DNA from 4 places in the Desulfofundulus thermocisternus DSM 10259 genome. Region 2 is predicted to be linked to each of the others. Evidence: riboswitches for the same ligand, from Rfam matches in the RefSeq annotation. Region 2 holds a riboswitch; each other region holds the start of a gene.
The links. A riboswitch is a leader RNA that binds a small molecule or an ion and turns the genes downstream of it on or off. The one in region 2 is predicted to bind cyclic di-GMP.
Positions count from the first base shown of each region.

Region 1: linked by a shared signal. The riboswitch ahead of BR83_RS17900 (helix-turn-helix domain-containing protein) and the one ahead of BR83_RS15540 (HD-GYP domain-containing protein) in region 2 are both predicted to bind cyclic di-GMP.
Region 3: linked by a shared signal. The riboswitch ahead of BR83_RS16190 (HD-GYP domain-containing protein) and the one ahead of BR83_RS15540 (HD-GYP domain-containing protein) in region 2 are both predicted to bind cyclic di-GMP.
Region 4: linked by a shared signal. The riboswitch ahead of BR83_RS0101500 (hypothetical protein) and the one ahead of BR83_RS15540 (HD-GYP domain-containing protein) in region 2 are both predicted to bind cyclic di-GMP.

Region 1 is NZ_JMLG01000041.1:578-5,141, reverse strand. Features, by position in the region: partial or broken gene BR83_RS16130 (glycosyl hydrolase family 18 protein) at 1-632, shown strand, start outside; gene BR83_RS0113890 (copper amine oxidase N-terminal domain-containing protein) at 685-1,473, shown strand; gene BR83_RS17235 (hypothetical protein) at 1,539-2,171, opposite strand; gene BR83_RS16125 (sigma-70 family RNA polymerase sigma factor) at 2,259-2,642, opposite strand; gene BR83_RS17900 (helix-turn-helix domain-containing protein) at 2,801-3,046, opposite strand; cyclic di-GMP riboswitch class I at 3,121-3,210, opposite strand; gene BR83_RS0113875 (helix-turn-helix domain-containing protein) at 3,522-3,761, shown strand; gene BR83_RS16515 (recombinase family protein) at 3,758-4,564, shown strand, end outside.
Region 2 is NZ_JMLG01000010.1:46,252-50,815, forward strand. Features, by position in the region: gene BR83_RS0109195 (methyl-accepting chemotaxis protein) at 236-2,212, shown strand; cyclic di-GMP riboswitch class I at 2,259-2,364, shown strand; gene BR83_RS15540 (HD-GYP domain-containing protein) at 2,456-3,112, shown strand; gene BR83_RS15545 (methyl-accepting chemotaxis protein) at 3,184-4,383, opposite strand; gene BR83_RS0109210 (OmpA/MotB family protein) at 4,563-4,564, shown strand, end outside.
Region 3 is NZ_KK365995.1:29,564-34,127, forward strand. Features, by position in the region: gene BR83_RS16530 (hypothetical protein) at 1-330, shown strand, start outside; gene BR83_RS17255 (hypothetical protein) at 544-693, shown strand; gene BR83_RS17040 (ParB N-terminal domain-containing protein) at 686-856, shown strand; cyclic di-GMP riboswitch class I at 1,091-1,195, shown strand; gene BR83_RS16190 (HD-GYP domain-containing protein) at 1,525-2,139, shown strand; gene BR83_RS0114240 (hypothetical protein) at 2,139-2,387, shown strand; gene BR83_RS0114245 (ATP-binding protein) at 2,720-3,742, shown strand; gene BR83_RS0114250 (STAS domain-containing protein) at 3,767-4,078, shown strand; gene BR83_RS0114255 (PP2C family protein-serine/threonine phosphatase) at 4,086-4,564, shown strand, end outside.
Region 4 is NZ_JMLG01000001.1:276,085-280,648, forward strand. Features, by position in the region: gene BR83_RS0101490 (lactate utilization protein) at 1-540, opposite strand, end outside; gene BR83_RS0101495 (DUF1284 domain-containing protein) at 637-1,032, opposite strand; gene BR83_RS0101500 (hypothetical protein) at 1,213-1,536, opposite strand; cyclic di-GMP riboswitch class I at 1,663-1,761, opposite strand; gene BR83_RS0101505 (NAD(P)H-dependent flavin oxidoreductase) at 1,936-2,904, opposite strand; gene BR83_RS14700 (enoyl-CoA hydratase/isomerase family protein) at 2,910-3,644, opposite strand; gene BR83_RS0101515 (amino acid permease) at 3,895-4,564, opposite strand, start outside.

The DNA of each region.
Region 1 (4,564 bases), on a different contig from region 2:
AAGTATAACCTGAAGACCGAGATGGTGGTTCACTTGACTGACGGTAACGGCACCATTTCTTCTTTGTTAAAAGATGAGGCTTCCATGACGAGGGCGGTTAGTGGTATAATGAGAGAAGCGGTACTATACCAAGGAGTAAACCTGGACTTTGAGGGTTTGGGCTACCGAGATGACGGTGAGCAGTTAAAGGCCGTGCAGGAGGCCTTTACCAAGTTTGTCCGCCTCTTAGCGGAACAGGTGAGGACCGGCAACCTCACACTGACCCTCACCTCACTCTCCACGCTCCCAACAGCGCATATCAGGGTTACAATTACAAGGCACTGGGAGAATTAGCCGACCGGATTATCATCATGGCCTACGACTACGGCTCCACGCCGGAGCCGGTAAGCCTTGTCACGCAAGCTGTGGAGATGGCCAAGGCTCTTGTCCCGCCGGAAAAACTGGTACTTGGTATTTCTGCTGCCTCGGAAACACCGGAAAGCATTCTAACCAAATTGGGTATCGCTAAGCGGTACAGACTTGACGGTATCGCCATCTGGCGGTTAGGTCTGGTAACCGGTGAAATATGGGACGCATTGAGGTCTACCGTAATACCGAGGAGGCAACTCCGTAGTGCGAGCAGCGGAACGTAGTCAGTGGCTACGTCTATGCTTTATGGAGAAAAATGTCAAGGGAGGTTTTGTCATGAAGAAGAAGTGGTTGTTATTCCTTTTGCTTGTGGTACTTCTGATAGCCATTTTACCAAGCAGTGTTATGGCAGCCCAACCAATTACTGTAACTTTTAACGGTGAGCAGCTCCAGTTTGATGTCCCGCCACTTCTTGAAAACGGACGGGTACTGGTACCACTTCGAGCTATTTTTAAGGCGTTAGATGCCACCGTAAATTGGGACGGTACTACTGGTACAGTAACGGTAACTCAAGGCAATAATCTTGTCAAACTAACCGTTGGTAAAAGCACGGCCTTCAAAAATGGAGTTACAATAGAACTTGACGTACCACCTAAGGTAGTAGAAGGAAGAACATTAGTACCTGTAAGGTTCGTTTCAGAAGCAATGGGAGCAAATGTACGGTGGGACGCAGAAAAGAACGAGGTTATAATTGCCTATTTGAAGGGTTTATTGTCCAATTCGGCTTTTAGAATAAAGAGTTTCGTTGAGTGGGCCGAGGCAATTTATAGTGGCGAACCTAATCCTGAGTCTGCCAATAAATGGATAGCAGAGCAAAATAGACAAGTTGAAGGATCATATAAAGCTATCCAGAATCATTATCAGTTTTTCAGAAAGCAATGGGGTAATCAAATAAATAACGATAGTTTATTGCAGGCAGTTGACAATAATTATCAGCAAGCCGTTAAGTATATGAGTTACCATACAGTAGTTAACGCTATTATTTTTGACCATCCTGATGCCTCCGATCAACTTCAAAAGATAGCTGAAGCTTTCCTGGAATGGTCAAAGTTGGATATAAGATAAATACCGCAAAAAGATTCCTGATAAACAAAGGAGAGCGCACCATATTAACGGTGCGCTGGGAGTTTTTAACGGATGTCAAGGTTTATATTCTCGTTGTAATAAGCATTATAGGTAGTTACTGATATCCACGGTTGCCCAGAAGGACTCGTTTCATTTGTTGCTACGCAGTTAGAAGGAGTCGCATTAACAAAAGTGGTAGGCGTTCCAACTAGCGTGGTTGTCCACCGGTTATTGTTAGCGTTAGCCGAGCCCCCAGAAGGTACCAATAAGGTGGAGACACGTCGAACTTTTTGTCCAGAACCGTCGTATCTAATTCCATTAACTGTAAACTCGTTATAATATAAAAGTGTACCGCTAGAACTATAGACATAGCATTTAATATAGCCGTCTTCAGCAGCAATTAATAGCCTATATGTCGAACCTGGACTAAAGGTATAACCTGATATCCACTGCCAATCGCTCCCACCTACATAAATACTACGGTAGATACCATATTGTGTACTATAGCCTTCAGATGGTTTTAATCCAAAACCAAATTCAAAGTCGAAGGTTGAGCCATCACAGCCGAGGTATTCATACAATGCAGCACCTGTTCCCAGAGCTACGTCACTCAGTGACGGTAAAGTAATTGTTGCCTCGATTTTCCGATAACCAGTCGAGGAAGTCTTTATCCTGCGGTAAGCATAGTCATAGGGCATAAATGTTCCCTCCTAACTTAAAGATTTACGAAACAAGACATTCTACTTCCGCCTCTGGGTATGGGGTCGTCCGTCCTGGATGAGGCTCTACTTGGCGGTGGGCTCGTCCAGGACAAAATGTTTTCTCAACTTTTTCAGCGCTCGCTCTTTCATCTGGTGCACTGCGGGTTGTGACATTCCGAGTTCTGCAGCTACCTCCTGCTCTGTGTGTCCCTCCAGGATCGTTGCCTTGATGACCTTCTGCTGCTGCGGCGTTAGCAACGAGAGGGCTTCCTGGAGGAATAGCGAATCCTCTACTGCGGTAAGGGTGTCACATATGGCGGCTACGGTATCGAGCCTCTCTGTTTCTTCATCTTCGGCGTCTTGGCTGAATAGGTCGTTGAGGATTAGCAGTTCGCGCTCCCGTAGCCGTTTTTGCTTTTTCGCTAGCCTGATAGCCTCGTGACGCAGGCCGGTTATAAACCAGGCCATAATCCGGGCTTCTTCAAGGTCATCTTCACAGGCGTCAGGTGTAGGAAGCCATCACTGTCCACCTCCTTTCAGCTTGTCTATCCTGCCCTCTACTTCATAAAGAGAAAATAGGGGGTCATTTTAATAACCCCCTACCGAAAAAATTTTTTGAGTTACTCTTAGTAACCGCTCTTACGTGAGAAGTATCGATTCAGCTCATCCCTACCCCACGTGGTATTTGGCTGGTAGCGGTAAACGGCTTCTATTATCCAAGTCACCAAATCGGAGCAGGCTTCCTCGTAACCTAGTTGACGGCTGTATTTCTTGACGATGGGAATGAAACGTTTAACGACCTGGGTCATAGCTTCCTCATTACCACTCTTCGCCAGGTCAATCAGTTCTCGGAGCTTTGGCTTTCTTTGCAAATGGTATCACCCTCTTCTAGAGACAAAAAGACCTACCACACCTTGGCAGAGGGCAGGTCTTAGACTTCTAGAGCAGCGGCAGCCAGGCTGTCATAGTGCCTGTGGGCACCTTAGACCCTGTAGCTTTACGTCCCCATTTTTCAATGGGTTTGCCTTTAACGCCAAAGTATTTAGTTTTCGTCAAAGAGCGCGGAACCCTCACCTCCCTCAACCTGTCTATTTAATAAGACGAATGGTGGGTTAAAATAGTTCCATATACTGGCAAGGAACTCATCGTCTTTTTCAGACACCTTTCGTCAAAAAATCTTTCGGTTTGATGAAAGGGTGAATAACTTGTCCATCCCGTGAATATGATGGTAATAGATATGGGATTTTTTTACCAAAATTGGCCGTAGAATATTGTAGAAAAATTTGGAAGCCCTCTTTTAAGTTCCTAACATACATCCTATAATAATAACATAGGAGGTGAAATCTGGTGAATAAGTTACTTACTACCAATGAAGCGGCTGAAATTCTCGGAATTTCGCCCATTGCGGTCGCTAATCTCCTCCGAGACAAGAAACTGCCGGGTATCAAGAGACGAGGCCCGGATGGAATTGACCGCTGGTTCATCAGACGAGAAGATGTTGCGCTCTACTGCGCTGAACTAGCTATTTTCAACATGCTCCAGAAGAGAGCTAGGGAGCAGCCTGTGGAAGAAGGTGTCCCATTGTGACTAAGGCTGTAGGCTACATTAGAGTAAGTACAGAAGAACAGACTCAGCACGGCTACTCTCTTGAAGCTCAGGCCCAAGCAATCAAGAAATACTGTGAGCTTCAAGGATGGGAGCTTGTAAGGATTTACCGGGATGACGGCTACAGCGGTGCTTCTATGGAGAGGCCTGAATTGCAGCAATTACTCGAAGACATTCACTTTGGAAAGTTCGATGTCGTAGTTGTCTGGAAGCTAGATAGGTTGAGCCGCAACTTAAAAGATACCCTCTACCTCCTCGATGACGCCTTTGAGAAGAACGGGATAGGTTTCACCAGCATACAGGAACAGTTTGATACTACCACAGCTATTGGAAAAGCTGTAATGCAGATAATTGCTTTTTTCGCTCAACTGGAAAGAGAAATGATTACCGAAAGGATGAAGATGGGAAAGTACCAAAAGGCACGGTTGGGTCAGTTCCCGGGTGGTCATGTCCTATACGGCTACAGGAAAAACCCAGTGACCGGAGAGTTCGAGATTAATGAGGAAGAAGCAAGAATTGTCAGGCTGATTTATCATTGGTACGTTTACGGTGACGAAACAGGAAAACCACTGGGAATGGAGGCTATTGCTGATAAGTTAACACAGATGGGTGTCCTTCCTCCTTCCGCTGTCCGTGGAGTTCGTGTCGGAGTCAGAGGAAAGAGAGGCCAAAAAGGGGAATACGTCAAGCACTGGTCAAACGCTACTGTCAGACAGATTCTTACTCATCAGGCATACATAGGTAAGAACTACTTTGACAGGGATGGTAAGAATGCCGAACCAGAC
Region 2 (4,564 bases):
ACCAGCAACTAAAATTATTTTAGCGTTTTATTTAAAGCCGGCCGTCACAACTGCCGGCTATTTTTATGGTTTAAAAAAAGGCTATAAGCTCTGGCAGCGGGCTCAAGTAACCCTGAATTATGCCGAAATAAAAATATAGAAGTTTAAGACCGGGGAACGGTTGTTTCTATACCCTTAAACGGGATCTGCCGGTTCCGGTTACTGCCTGAAGAAGCAAAATTGTAAGGAAGGAGGATTGGCGGCGCTGTTCCTGCTTGCCGTCACGGTGCAGGGGCGGCTGCAGACAGGGATGAAGGGAAGACTTACGGGACAGCTTGCGGGAAGCCTGCGGATCAGAATGGCTGTTTTCTTCGGCTTTATAGTGCTCATGGGTTGCCTGGTGCTGGGGCTGGTGAGCGAGCATTACGCCGAACAGGCCCTGCAGGAACAGAGCCAGGAGGCCCTGCTTAAGACGGCCAGGCAGGCTGCCGAAACACTGGACAACCGTATCCAGGCGCGAATATATGCGGTTGAAAGCATAGCCAGCAGGAACGTCATCCGCGGCAGGTGGGGTGGCCGGGAGGCCACTCTGGAGGAAAAACTGCAGGCCCTGCGCGAGGAGTGGAAAAGGGCGGAAAGCCTGGGCTTCAAACAACTGGGCATTGCCGACAGGGAAGGAAATGCTTTCTTCAGCGATGGCAGTAAGGCCAGGGTTGCCGACCGGGATTATTTCAAAGCGGCCCTGGAAGGAAAGACCGCCGTTTCCAGCACGCTGGTCAGCAGGCTGGATAATGCTGTGGTCTTTGTTTTTTCCGCTCCGGTTCGCCATTATGCCACTGGAGAGGTAAACGGCGCGGTTATCGGGGTTATGGATGGCAGCAAGATGAGCACTTTGGTTTCTTCCATCAATTACGGGCGCACGGGTTACGGTTTTGCCGTGGACAACACAGGCAAGGTCATAGCCCATAAGGAATTTACCCGGGTGGCAGCCCAGGAGAATTTCATCGAGCAGGCCAGAACCGACTCCTCCCTGAAGGAGCTGGCAGCGGTGGTTTCCCGGATGGCGAAAGGGGAGGAAGGCGTGGGGCGGTACGTCTTCCAGGGGCAGGAAAGGTTTGTGGGATTTGCCCCCATTAAATCTACCGGCTGGTCTGTGGGCATCAATGTTCCCACTGCCGAGGTTCTGGAGAGGGTAGCGGTGTTAAAGGATACCATGTTACTTTTATCGCTGCTGATTATTCTTGTTGCCCTGGGGCTGACCTTAATGATGGCCGGCAGAATTACCTCACCCCTGGTGCAAATGGTGGACCATCTGGGGCTCATAGCCAGCGGTGACTTTACCCGGCCGGTGCCGGAAAAAATCCTGCGTATGAAGGACGAGATAGGAAAGCTGGCCCTGGCCGTGGACCGGCTGCAGGATAGTGTAAGAAAACTGCTTTCAGGCCTGGTCAGGGAGGCTCAAACCCTGGCTGCCCACAGCGAGGAGCTGGCTGCTTCCACCCAGCAGGTCAGCGCAACCGTGGAAGAACTGGCCAGTACCACCAGCGAGGTGGCCGCAACGGCGGAAAAGAGCCTGGAGAATGCCAGCCGCACCTCCAGTGAGTCGAAGAAGGTGGTTGCCGTGGCCGAAAGCGGCGGAAAGACGGTGAAAGAGACAATCGGTAAGATCCACTCCATTGCTGCTTCTGCCGAGCGCATGGGCGAGTCCATCCGGAGCCTGGGCGAGCTCTCGGCACGCATCGGTAACATTACCGGCGTCATCACCGGCATAGCCGACCAGACCAACCTGCTGGCCCTGAACGCAGCCATCGAAGCGGCCCGGGCCGGCGAGCAGGGCCGCGGTTTTGCTGTGGTGGCGGAAGAGGTAAGGAAGCTGGCCGAACAATCGGCTGGAGCCGCCGGGGAGATAAGCCGGTTGGTCAGCCAGATCCAGGCGGGGGTGGAAGCGGCCGTAGCAGCCATGGAGCACGGCTCTGCCGAAGTACAGGAAGGCGTGGCCCTGGCCTCCCGGGCAGGCGAGGCTCTTGATGATATTATTGATGCCGTTGGGAAAAACATCGAGCTGGTGGAAGAAATCATCGAAGGCGCCAGGCAGACCGGTGAGGGGGTAGAGCAGCTATCTGCCAGCTACGAGCAGGTGACCTCCACCATCCAGCAGGTGGCCGGGGCCACCCAGGAGCTGGCGGAGATTGCGGCCAGGCTGCAGTCAGCGGCCAACGAGTTTAAGATCTAAAAAAGGTCTCAACCGCAAAGATGCAAAACCGGAGGGGCATCAAACGGCTCCCGGAGGGCAAACCCGCGCGAAAGCCGGGGACGCAAAGCCACAGGTCTAAGGTTTCCCGCAGAACGCTATATGCGGAGAACTATGACGGCTGGGCTGCAGGGGAGAAAAGTGGCTACAGGGAAAGTACTTTTCTCCCTGTAGCTTTTGTTTTACCTGAGCAGTCAGTTGAAAAACTTCTTTGGGGTGATCCCGGTGGATTCCCTGGTGCATGTGGTTGGAGCACTGTACAGGATGCTGGAGGCCCGGTTGAAAGTTGTCTGGCTTCACTCGGGGCGGGTGGCTTCCCTGGCCGCACTGCTGGCGGACTGGCTGGGGATGGGGGAGGAAGAACAAAAAATAATTTATACTGCCGGCCTGCTCCACGATATTGGCAAAATGGGGGTGCCGGGCGGTATTCTCTTCAAACCGGGCAGGCTCACGGGTGAAGAGTGGGAGGAGATGAAGAACCACCCGGTGTACAGCTTTAACGTTCTCTCCCCCATTCCAGAAATGGGAACCGTCAGCCGCCTGGTACTCTACCACCATGAGCGTTACGACGGCCGGGGCTACCCCGCGGGGCTGAAAGGGGAAGAAATCCCCCTGGGAGCACGTATCCTGGCGGTGGCGGACAGCTACGACGCCATGACCTCGCACCGGGTATACAGGCCGGCAAAATCCGGCTCCGAAGCCCTGCAGGAGCTGTACCGCTGTGCGGGCACCCAGTTTGACCCGCACGTGGTGGAGGTGTTCTGCCGTCAGGCAGCCCGCGGCGGGGTCGAGTGTTCCCTCCGGCAGCCTGATCTCCGGGCGTTAACAATTGCACTCTCCCCGGAAAAGGCCGGATCGAAAGGCCGGGACTTAAAAGGGTAAACCCGGGGCCGCATTGGTGCTCGTTCCGGTGTGGGAGATCCCGCCGGCCCCCGGCATTCCGGGCCTTTTGCTTATGCCGCACCGTTTTTATGCTCCTGCGCATCAACGTGAGGCCCGCCCTTGCGTTTGTCTTCCCCTCCGTCCTGGTTGAATTTCCAGATCTCGGCCACGGATTTCAGCCTGTCGGCCAGGCCGGACAGCTCGCCGGTAATGGCGGCCGTCTCCTGGCAGCTGGCAGCCGCCTGTTCGGCGACAGCCGCAATGGCTTCCACTCCCCCCACCATCTGCTCCGTGCTGGCCGCCTGTTCCTGGGAGGCGGAAGCCAGCTCCTCGATGCTCTCCACGGTGCGTTCGATCTGGGATACGATGTTCCGGAAAGCTTCCTGAACTTCCCCGGTAACCTGCAGGCCCCGCTCTACCGCCGCCACGCTTTCCCCCGCGGCTCCCTGGATGCCGGCCACCAGCTGGGTGATTTCCCGGGTGGCGCGGGCGGAGTTTTCCGCCAGTTCGCGCACCTCCTGGGCCACCACCGCGAACCCCCGGCCGTGCTCTCCTGCCCGGGCTGCTTCAATGGCTGCGTTTAAGGCCAGGAGGTTGGTCTGGGCGGCGATATCTTCAATCACCTGAACGAACTGGCCGATGCGGGCGGAACTTTCATCCAGGGTTTTGATCTTTTCATGGATCAGATTCATGCTTTCGATAACCCTGTCCACCGCTTGACCACCCTGCCGGGCGGTCAGGTCTGTCTCCCGGGCCACATCTGCCGTTTGCCGGGCTTTTTCCGCCGACTGCCGGGCCGATTGGGCCAGGTTCTCAATTTCCTGCAGAAGTTTCTGTACCTGCCCGGCCTGTTCCTGGCTGCCGGTGCTGATTTGCTCCGTGCCGGAAGTGATCTGGGCGGTGGCGGCGGTCAGCCGCTCCGAATACTCCCGCACCAGGCCAAACCACTTGTGCACGCCTTTTAAAACCTTGCGGATATTTGTTACCAGCCTGTTTATTTCTCCCCAGCCGAAATGGCGGTCCTCAATCTTTCCGGTGAGGTCACCGGCAATGGCCTTGTCTGTGTTGACGATAACCATGTTCACGGTGGCCTGCAGGGAAGCGAAGGCGAAGGCTGCCAGAACTCCGGCCAGGAGAATCCCTGCTGCTGCCCCGGCCAGAGTGGCGGGCACGCTGCCCCGGGCCAACCAGCCTGCCAGGAGCGTTGCCGCCACGGCCAGCAGAGCCAGGGCGGAAGTCAATAGAACGAGCTGGCGGCGCAATTTACCCACATTCTATCCCTCCGTGCGCAGTTTTCTTATATAAAATTTTCGGACATTTTGCCGGGCTCTTGAGGCAGTAAGAAAATTGTCGTCAAAAAAACTTTTGCGGGAGGAAGTTTCCTTTTTGAGGAGAATACTGGAAGTGTATTTGAGGCGGCAGGTGAAATGTGTAAAAAGGGGGTTATGGCGT
Region 3 (4,564 bases), on a different contig from region 2:
GCCCGGCAGAGAAAGAGCATTGCCAAAATTGTTTTAACCGACTGCGGGGACGAAATAGAAGTCAAGACCTACGAGGAATCCCCCATCCGCAGGATCCGGCGCATTACCGGGTATCTCGCCGAGACGAGCCACCTGGTGCTGGATTCCTTCAACCCCCAGGGGGTATGGTGGACGTGGTCTTTCGGGAGGAGGTGGTCATTGAGGGAAGTACTGCCGTGGCCGTTCACCTTCGAGACCGGCTCGCGCGTGGAAACGTGGTTCCTTCGCCCGGCCCTGTGGCTCGGGACGGTGCTTTTAATAGCGCGGTGCCTCGGAGTAGTGCCGCGTTAAATGTATAAGAGTAATAATCTTGGAAGATGGTAAAAGTAAAAATAACACTATTGTGCTTATATAAAACTTACGCTGGCCCGCCCGCGACGGTCAGTTGGGCATAAAGCCCCGGCCCGGATGGGCGGCGGGCTGGCTTTTTTCAGAAGCCTCCCCTCTTCCCATTTTTTGCCCGGTTCAGTGCCGGGCTTTTTCTTTTTCCGGGGGCGAAGCGTGATGGACTTTTTCATCAGAGAAGAGGTTGACATGGCCGAGAAGTACGGCCTGTCGATCGTCCGGGTGAGTTACGATGCGGTGAATAAACAGGTAGCGGAAATGCTGGCGTACCTAGAAGCTGGTTTTCATGGAGGTGTTCGGCTTGGATAAAGTTCGAAGAGTTAGAATTGCCGACATCAAAATTATCGACCGCGTCCGGAAAGACATGGGCAACCTTGAGGAACTGGCGGGGGATATAGCGGAAAACGGGCTTATCAACTATCCCGTAGTAACGCCTGACAACGTGCTCATAGCAGGGGAGATGAATAATTAGCTTGTTTTAGCCCCCACCTTGAATGCAAGGGGGGGGTATTTTACGCTTACGCTCTTTACTATACCATTCAGGATACCTGTAACTGTCATCTGTTTGTGAAAAATACTGCATTGGTGGATATCTGCTTTTTGACATGGACTCGACATAAAGTTGCATTATTTGCTTGACACAGGAAAATTATGCTGATTCAATAGAATTAGTTCTAAAATAAGTAGATAAACAGCAAATAAATTCACTCCCGGAGGGCAAACCCGTGCGAAAGCCGGGGACGCAAAGCCGCAGGTCTAAGGTTCCCCGCAAAACACCTGGGTGGGGAGCTATGACGGCTGGGTTGCAGGGGAGAAAAGTAGCTACAGGGCAGATGCTTTTCTCCCTGTAGCTTTTTACTTTGGACCCTGGAAGATGAACCTGAATTTATCATTAACAAATTGACGTATTACAAAGGGCTTATGGAATGGGGGCTTTGTTATGGTTGGACAAACTATAACATTACGTACATACGTTCGGGGGGGGGGGTAATCTCTGCCTTATATGCCATGTAATGGTGATATTAACAGATAACGCTATTATCCCCTCACTGCGCTCCCCTCCTTTATTTATCTCCAGTTAGTTCCTTCCTGTTTTGCCGCTGCATTCTCCTGCCCATGTTCCCATTTTGAGGTGATATCGTGGATTCATTAACGCATCTTGTCCGGGCTCTTTTCCGGATGCTGGAAGCCCGGCTGGAAGGGGTTTCGCGCCATTCGGAACGGGTAGCTTCCCTGGCTGTGATGCTGGCAAGAGAGCTTGGGATGAACGAAAATGATCAGAAAATGATATATGTGGCCGGTTTACTCCATGACCTGGGCAAGATGGCAGTTCCCGGCAGAATTCTCTTCAAGCCGGACAAGCTCACCGGGGAGGAATGGGAAGAAATAAAAAAACACCCGGTCTACAGTTTTCAGATTCTCTCTTACATACCTCAATTGAAGGATATCAACCTCCTGATGCTTTACCACCATGAGCGTTACGACGGCCGGGGTTATCCGTACGGTCTGAAAGGGGAAGACATCCCCCTGGGGGCGCGTATCCTAACGGTTGCCGACAGCTACGACGCCATGACCTCGCACCGGGTGTACAGGCCGGCCATGTCTACCCGTGAGGCACTGGAGGAAATCTACCGCTGTGCGGGCACGCAGTTTGACCCGCGGGTGGTGGAAGCGTTTTTCAACCTTGATGTTTCCGGCAGCAAGTTGGAGGTGCCGTTCCGGAAGCGGGACCGGGAGGTGCTGACGACTACCTGATGAGCGGCAGGAGAAAAAGTATCGTTCGTTTTCTGTCAAAACATTATTTCCTGCTCGGCACCTGCTGCGCGGTATTTTATGCGCTGCCGGTAATTTATGAACTCCTGCTGTGCAGGCAGGGGGTTTTCAGCAACGCCGTATGGTACGCCTACGTCATTCCGGCCATCCTGCTGGGTTATGCTTTCGGTTTCAGGGGAGGCATATTCAACGCCCTGTTTGGTACTGTTCTGGCACTAACAGTGGAATAGATTGGTACAGCGGCCGCTGTCAGTTCTGGTTCTTCACCCCGATCCGCAGGGAGAATGTCCGTTTTGTGGGCTGAGAGGCAGAAGGATGGTGAAAAATGCGACGGTGTCTTGAATGCGCTCAGAAAGAACCGGACCGTGCTTGTGTGGATTGCCAGTATTTTATTCAGCCAAGCCCCCTTCGCCGGGTGCCTTCGTCCCCTGTCAGGGTCTTGCTGGAAGATGGGTATGGGAAACAGTATCCAGCCCGCATTCTGGTATTAAGTACCACGGAGTTTGGTCTGGAAACAGAAGCCCCCGTTCCAGGACGGTATGTAATCAGGTTGCAGGAAAACTTGTGGGTAGAGGTGGCCGGGGTATCTTTTAAAGGGAAAAACAACGTCCATTTATTTGATATCCTGTGTGTCCACCGGAAGCAGGAGACTGCCCGCCGTCTCAGCAGGGAGGAGTACCAGTTATTGGCCGGCAGCACCGGCGAATTAATATATGAGGTTACCAGGCACCTGCCGGAGCACCTTCAGGATCTGGTCAGGGAAAAACTGCTGGCTGAGGTGGAAAAATCTGAACTAATAAATGCCCTCAAGGTCGGAGTGGTGATGAAATATGAAAGTGGTCGCTTCCGTTTCCTTTCGGGTCAGGCTGACCTGGGCCTGCCCATGGAAGAAACGGAAAAGCTGATGCGCCAGGCTATCCGCCAGGCTGAACACCGGCGCGAGGTGATCATTAGCGCTGACGGGAAAAAGGTATTTGACCTTCATTGCGTGCCGTTCGACTACAGGAGCGGAGGGCTGCTGGCTTTAGACATCACCGGGGTGATTGAAAAGGAAAGAAAGATGCACCGGCAGGAGATGCAGGTTTACCGGGAGGCCATAGCAGCGGTAACGGGGGGGCGTCTGTACCTGGTAGGTAGTGGAGAAATAGAAAAAGTGGTCTCAGAAGGGATGGAACTGGCCAGGGGTGAGGTCCGGCAGTCCCGCGATATTCCGGAAGCCCGCCGGGCAATGCGGGAAGCCTTGCCTGTTCTCGACAGCCGCAGGCAGCACGCGATTGCCTTGTGCTTGACAGAGGCGCTGGCCAATGCTCTCAAACATGCAGGGGGCGGTTGCTGGCAAGCCAGGCAGTCAGGGGATACCGTCAGGATTATCGTTCAGGACCGGGGTCCGGGAATTAAAACCAGTGAACTGACCCGGGCAACTTTGATGCAACATTATTCAACCAAGAATTCACTGGGATGTGGATTTACTCTGATGCTCTACTATGCGGACCGCCTCTACCTCAATACAGGATCGTCAGGTACCGTTTTGATCCTGGACTTTGGCATTATGCCTGCGGAAGGGTTGACCGGATTAAACCAGTGAAAGGGGTGATTTTTGTTGCTGAAGGTGGATGTTTATGTTGACCGGGGAGTTTGCCGGCTGGTGCTGAATGGTGAACTGGACATGGAAACGGTGGTACAAATGCAAGAAGCTGTTGGGAAAGTGAAGGAACATACATTGGAAATAGATCTGTCGGGGGTTTCCTTCGTTGATTCAACTGGTTTGAAAAGTCTGCTGGACATTAGCAACGAATGGCGGCAAAAAGGAGGCCGGATGCTGGTTTTGAGGCCGCAGCCCGACGTAGCAGAAGTGATGCGGCTGGTTGGGCTTGACGGGCTCCTGGCACAGGACACCGCTCTGGCCGGAGAAGAAAGGTAGGAGCAGGATGGTAGAAGTAATTACGGGGAACGAAAGGATACTGAGGGCTTACTGTTTGGAAGTTAGTGGGAGTTGCTTGCCTGCCGAACAGGTCGGGGGAGATTTTTTTGAGTTTATCCCCTGCGATGCAAGAACCATGTTTGCCGTTATCGGAGATGTAATGGGTAAAGGATTCCATGCTGCCCGGCTGATGGAAACAATCCGGCAGATGCTCCGGGACTGTATTACCAACAATCCCCATCCTCTGGAGGCGGTGCGCCTGTTAAACAAGGTAGCAGGGTATGAACTGCGGAAATGCGGGGCTTTTGCCACCCTGTGCCTGCTGTGTTACGATGGGATAACCGGACGACTTACCTGTGTCAATGCAGGACATCACCCTCCCCTCCTTCTATCCGACGGAAAGGTTAAAGTGGCCCGGTGCCGGGGAGTCGCCCTGGGCCTGCTGGAAGATTACCTCGGGTCAGGGGTGGAGGAATTTTTTCTTGC
Region 4 (4,564 bases), on a different contig from region 2:
CTGACAAAAACCTGTTTTCGCACAGGGAGTGTTCTTTTTCAAGCGCATGGCATTGGGGGGAGCAGCAAATCTCTTTATTCGTTTTACTGCTTCCTCCAAATCTTCAACGATTTTATTTCGCCCGGCCACCACAATAACTTTTTTAGGCCCAAAAAACATTGCTCCCACCCTGTTACCCGTCATGTCAATATTCACCAGCCAGCCGGACAGGGTAAGGGCGTTGGTACCCGAAAGAAACAGGTCGCTGGTTAACTGGCGGCGCATAATTTGCAGGCTTTCCTCGGCACTAAGGCCGGGCTTCCCGTGAATGAGCAATTCTTTCCCCATCCCTGCCAGCTTGTCCAAAACCCCCAGCTCGGTTATGGTCATGGAACCACCCAGGCCGATGGTCCGGGCGTCCCGGGCTTCCTGTAAAATATAGCTGGCCGCCTCCTCCCTGGTGGGGCAGAAAACAGCCGTAAAACCGTTCTTATTTAAAGCCTGTACCGCCTTCTGACACCTTCGTTCGTAATTCCAGTTAACCATCTCTGTTACTTTCATAGCCACAACCCCTTTCCGATAATTAAAAAGTCTATAAATAAAATATATCATTAACTTTAGGCCCGGAGTTGACCAATAACCCCGTACCTTTTGAGCTCAAACCAATCCCCAGTTCTTCTTTTTTTCAATGCAAACTTCTTCCCACCCGCAACCCTTACAGAAGGAGGCCAGCCACTCCCGGGAGACAGCCATTACCCTGGCTTTTATATCCTGCCAGCGTACCTTCGACCCGGTTTCAACACCGAGGTACCCCATTGCCTGAGCGTCCATCTGCCTTATTTCCGCATCTGCTCCGGGCCAGGAAACGCACTCTTTATCCCGGAGCGTCGGGCAGGAACGACAAATATCGTCCGGGCCACTTACCACCAGTATTTCTTCGCCCCCTTCAGCCCTCATTAAAACCCCTTCCAGATTTTCCACAAATCTCTTATCATATCCTTCTCCACGATAAAATTGGAGGCAAATCAGGTGGTGTCCCCTTAAGGAAATCACGGCAAACGCTTCCCTTCTAACTGGCTTTTTTATCCACTAAAGCTTGATGGTATTACCTTAAAAACCCTTTAAGGGATTTCCGGAAAGAAGCCGTTCCCTACGATGTGTTTTCTCCGGACCCTGGCAAATATCCTGCATCACCGGGTAATTAAACGGCCAGTGCTAACTGTAAACCTCCGGCTATTTTCTCTCCGCAACCCTGTATTTCCTGTTCCACTCCGACACGCATAATACACTGCAAAATTTCCGGTTTTCTTTTTCGGTGAAAAAATCCGCGCCACAGTAGAGGCATTTACATTGTCTTAAAGGCTTTTTCTTTTCCGGTGGCACAAAACTTCCATACAGGTATTCCCGGAAGGAATGAATGAAAGCGCCCACGTCCACCGGCCCGTATTCATTGGCCCGGACGAGACAGCGCAGAAATAGACCGGCCAGCTGCCGCTCACGCTCGCTCAAATTAAACCCCACCGCAGGCCACCCCACCTTTAAAACCAAACGCTTCACCTGTCCTCTCTGCGAACAGTTTTTGTAAACTGTTTTTGCCCTGCGACAGTGTCCCCCACCCTTTCATGCTTTAAAGTAAAAAAGCCGCAGGGAGACAGGCACATGCTTTCCTGCGGCACTTTTCTCCCTTGCAACCCAGCCGTCATAGTCCCCGGGAGATACCACGGAAACCTTAGACCTGTGGCTTTGCGTCCCCGGCTTTCACCAGGTTTGCCCGCTGGGAGTGGCTAAATTTCTACTTATGTTGTGCTTATTTTTATTAAATCAACAAAACTTTTCCCTGTCAAGAAAATTTAGTCGAATTATACAGCTTTTGTATCCCGGGTCTTCTAATAACAAGAGATATAAATAAAAGAGAGCATGTTAAACAATTTAACAAATTTGATTAGATTATGAACATTACTTCAGCATCCCCTGGAGCCGGGCCAGTATTTCTTCGGCCCCGCTGACCAGTTCTTCAATTACTTCTTTAACCGGTTTGATTTCATAAACCAGCCCCACACACTGGCCCATGGCAAATGTCCCTCCCTCGAGATCACCCTCAAACAATGCGCGGCGGCCCACCTGACCGCTGATTATGGTGAGCAATTCCTCCAGGGTTGCTCCACGGGCCTCCATCTCCAGAACCTTTTCCGCAGCAGAATTCTTTATTACCCGGGCAGCATTCCGGATGGAACGCTGGATGATGACCGTATCCGTTTCCCGGGCTTTCACCATCCACTCTTTTAAATTGGTATGGGCCAGGGATTCTGTGGTGGCCACAAACCTGGTACCCATAACCACCCCCTCGGCACCCAGCGCCAGGGCAGCCACAAAACCGCGGGCGTCGGCTATACCGCCGCCGGCAACAACCGGTATGGATACGCTATCAACCGTCCTGGGCGTTAAAACCATGGTGGTTACGTCATCCATGCCGGGATGACCGCCGCATTCAAATCCCACGATGGTAACCGCATCTGCCCCCACCCGCTCGGCCTTTTGAGCATAGCGGACAGCCGGCACCTTGTGGATCAACTTAATTCCCGCCTGTTTCAAGTAGGGAACATATTCCTCCGGACTGCGCCCGGAGGTTTCCACCACGGGCACCTTTTCCTCAATCACAGCCTCAAAATAAGCGGCCGTCTTATCCCGGGGCCCAACTTCGGGCAGCATGGAAATATTAACTCCAAACGGCTTGTCGGTTAAAGCCCTTACCTTGCGGATTTCTTCCACCAGGGCTTCCTTGGTAGGGTGCGTGGCTGCTGTAATAATTCCCAGCCCGCCGGCATTGGAAACGGCAGCTGCAAATTCGGCCCTGGAAAGCCACTGCATACCCCCCTGAATAATCGGATACTTGATTCCCAGCAGCTCTGTAATTCTGGTCCGCATTATCTCTACCTCCCACCAAAGGTCAATCTGACGGCTTCCATAAAATCCACCGCATCATGTTGCACCGCAGTGCAAAAGTCGGTATCCAGGTGACGGTACAGCATTTCCCTGGTCATGCGTATGGCATGTTCCTTTTTAGAAGCCAGATCCCTGGCCAGCTCCATGGCCGCCGGCATCAGCTGATCATCAGGGACCACCCGGGACACCAGGCCCATTTCCAGCGCTTCCCGGGCAGTAATGGTGCGGGCGGTCAGGCAGAGGTCCATGGCCCTGCCCAGGCCCACGATCCTGGGCAGCATGTAGGGGCTGGCAAACTCCGGAACAACTCCCAGCTGGGTAAAACGGAAACATATGGTGGCGCTTTCAGCAGCCATCCTTATGTCGCACATCAGGGTAATGGTTGCCCCCAGGCCTACTGCCGCACCATTGATGGCGGCAATGATTGGTTTTTTGAATTCACGCATCAGAGTAATTTCCTGGCCGGCTCCTCCCCGGGAGAGGGAAGCCTCAAAACTGGCAACCCCCTCGCTAAAAGACTTTAAGTCCGTCCCTGAACTGAAGGCGGGGGGAGCACCGGTGAGGATAACCACGCGGATGGAATCGTCTTCGTTAACAGCTCGCATAACCTTCAGATACTCATCATGCATTTGCCGGTTCCAGGCGTTGCGCACTTCCGGCCGGTTCATGGTCAGTACCAGAATCGAGTCCCTGACATCATAAAGGAAACATTCCAGGTTCAATATCCGCACCCCTTTCCACGAGCTTATTGCCGCCAGGTTCTTGTTGCAAGAACCATACCGATTCATCGGGCGTACGGAACCATATTCCCCGGTCTACTCCATACATCTATAAATTATCCCGGCCTAAAAAATCGGGAGGTGGACCGTAAACCCACCTCCCGTTACTCAGCTGCATCATGCCTCCCTGCATCACCCAAACATCAGAAGCATCCCATACCTGCCCGGGCTAAAATTAGGCCGATGCATGATGTTATACCTGCGGGGTCACCCTGCGCCGCCTGATGAAAAGGAAAAATATCATGGTATACACAAGTGACAGAACAACCCCGCTTACCATCCCGGGAATCTGGCTGCGGGAAAGAGGAATCGAGGCCAGCACAACCAGTAAAAGCAAAAGGGACATCAGGGGCAAATAAGGATAACCGGGCAGGACAAAAGGCCCCCCCGGGCGCGGCAGCTTCCGGCGAAAGCTGAGATATGTTACTGTTATTACCACCCAGTTGAAGAGGGAAATAAAACTGCTGGCACTGGCCACATAAAGAAATACCTTCTGCGGAAGCAGATAAGCCAGGATGACAGCAATGCTTAAAAATATGCCGCTGGCCGCCAGCGCCCTGGTGGGAACACCCCGGCGGTTTGTCTTTAATAAAAACCGGGGAGCCTCATCCCGCTCAGCCAGAGATTTTAGCATCCGGGTAACCCCAAACATGGTGGTGTTCATGCTGGAAAGTACAGCCGTTATAATAACAGCGTTTAATAGATGACTGCCAAAAGGAATGTGCAACTTTTCAAGAACCACGACAAAGGGACTGGAATTGACCGGAACAGTAAACCAGGGCAATAGTCCAACCAGCAGGAAAACAGCACCGGTATTTAAAAAGGTTACGGCCAGCCCGGTACCCACAACGGCCCTGGGTATG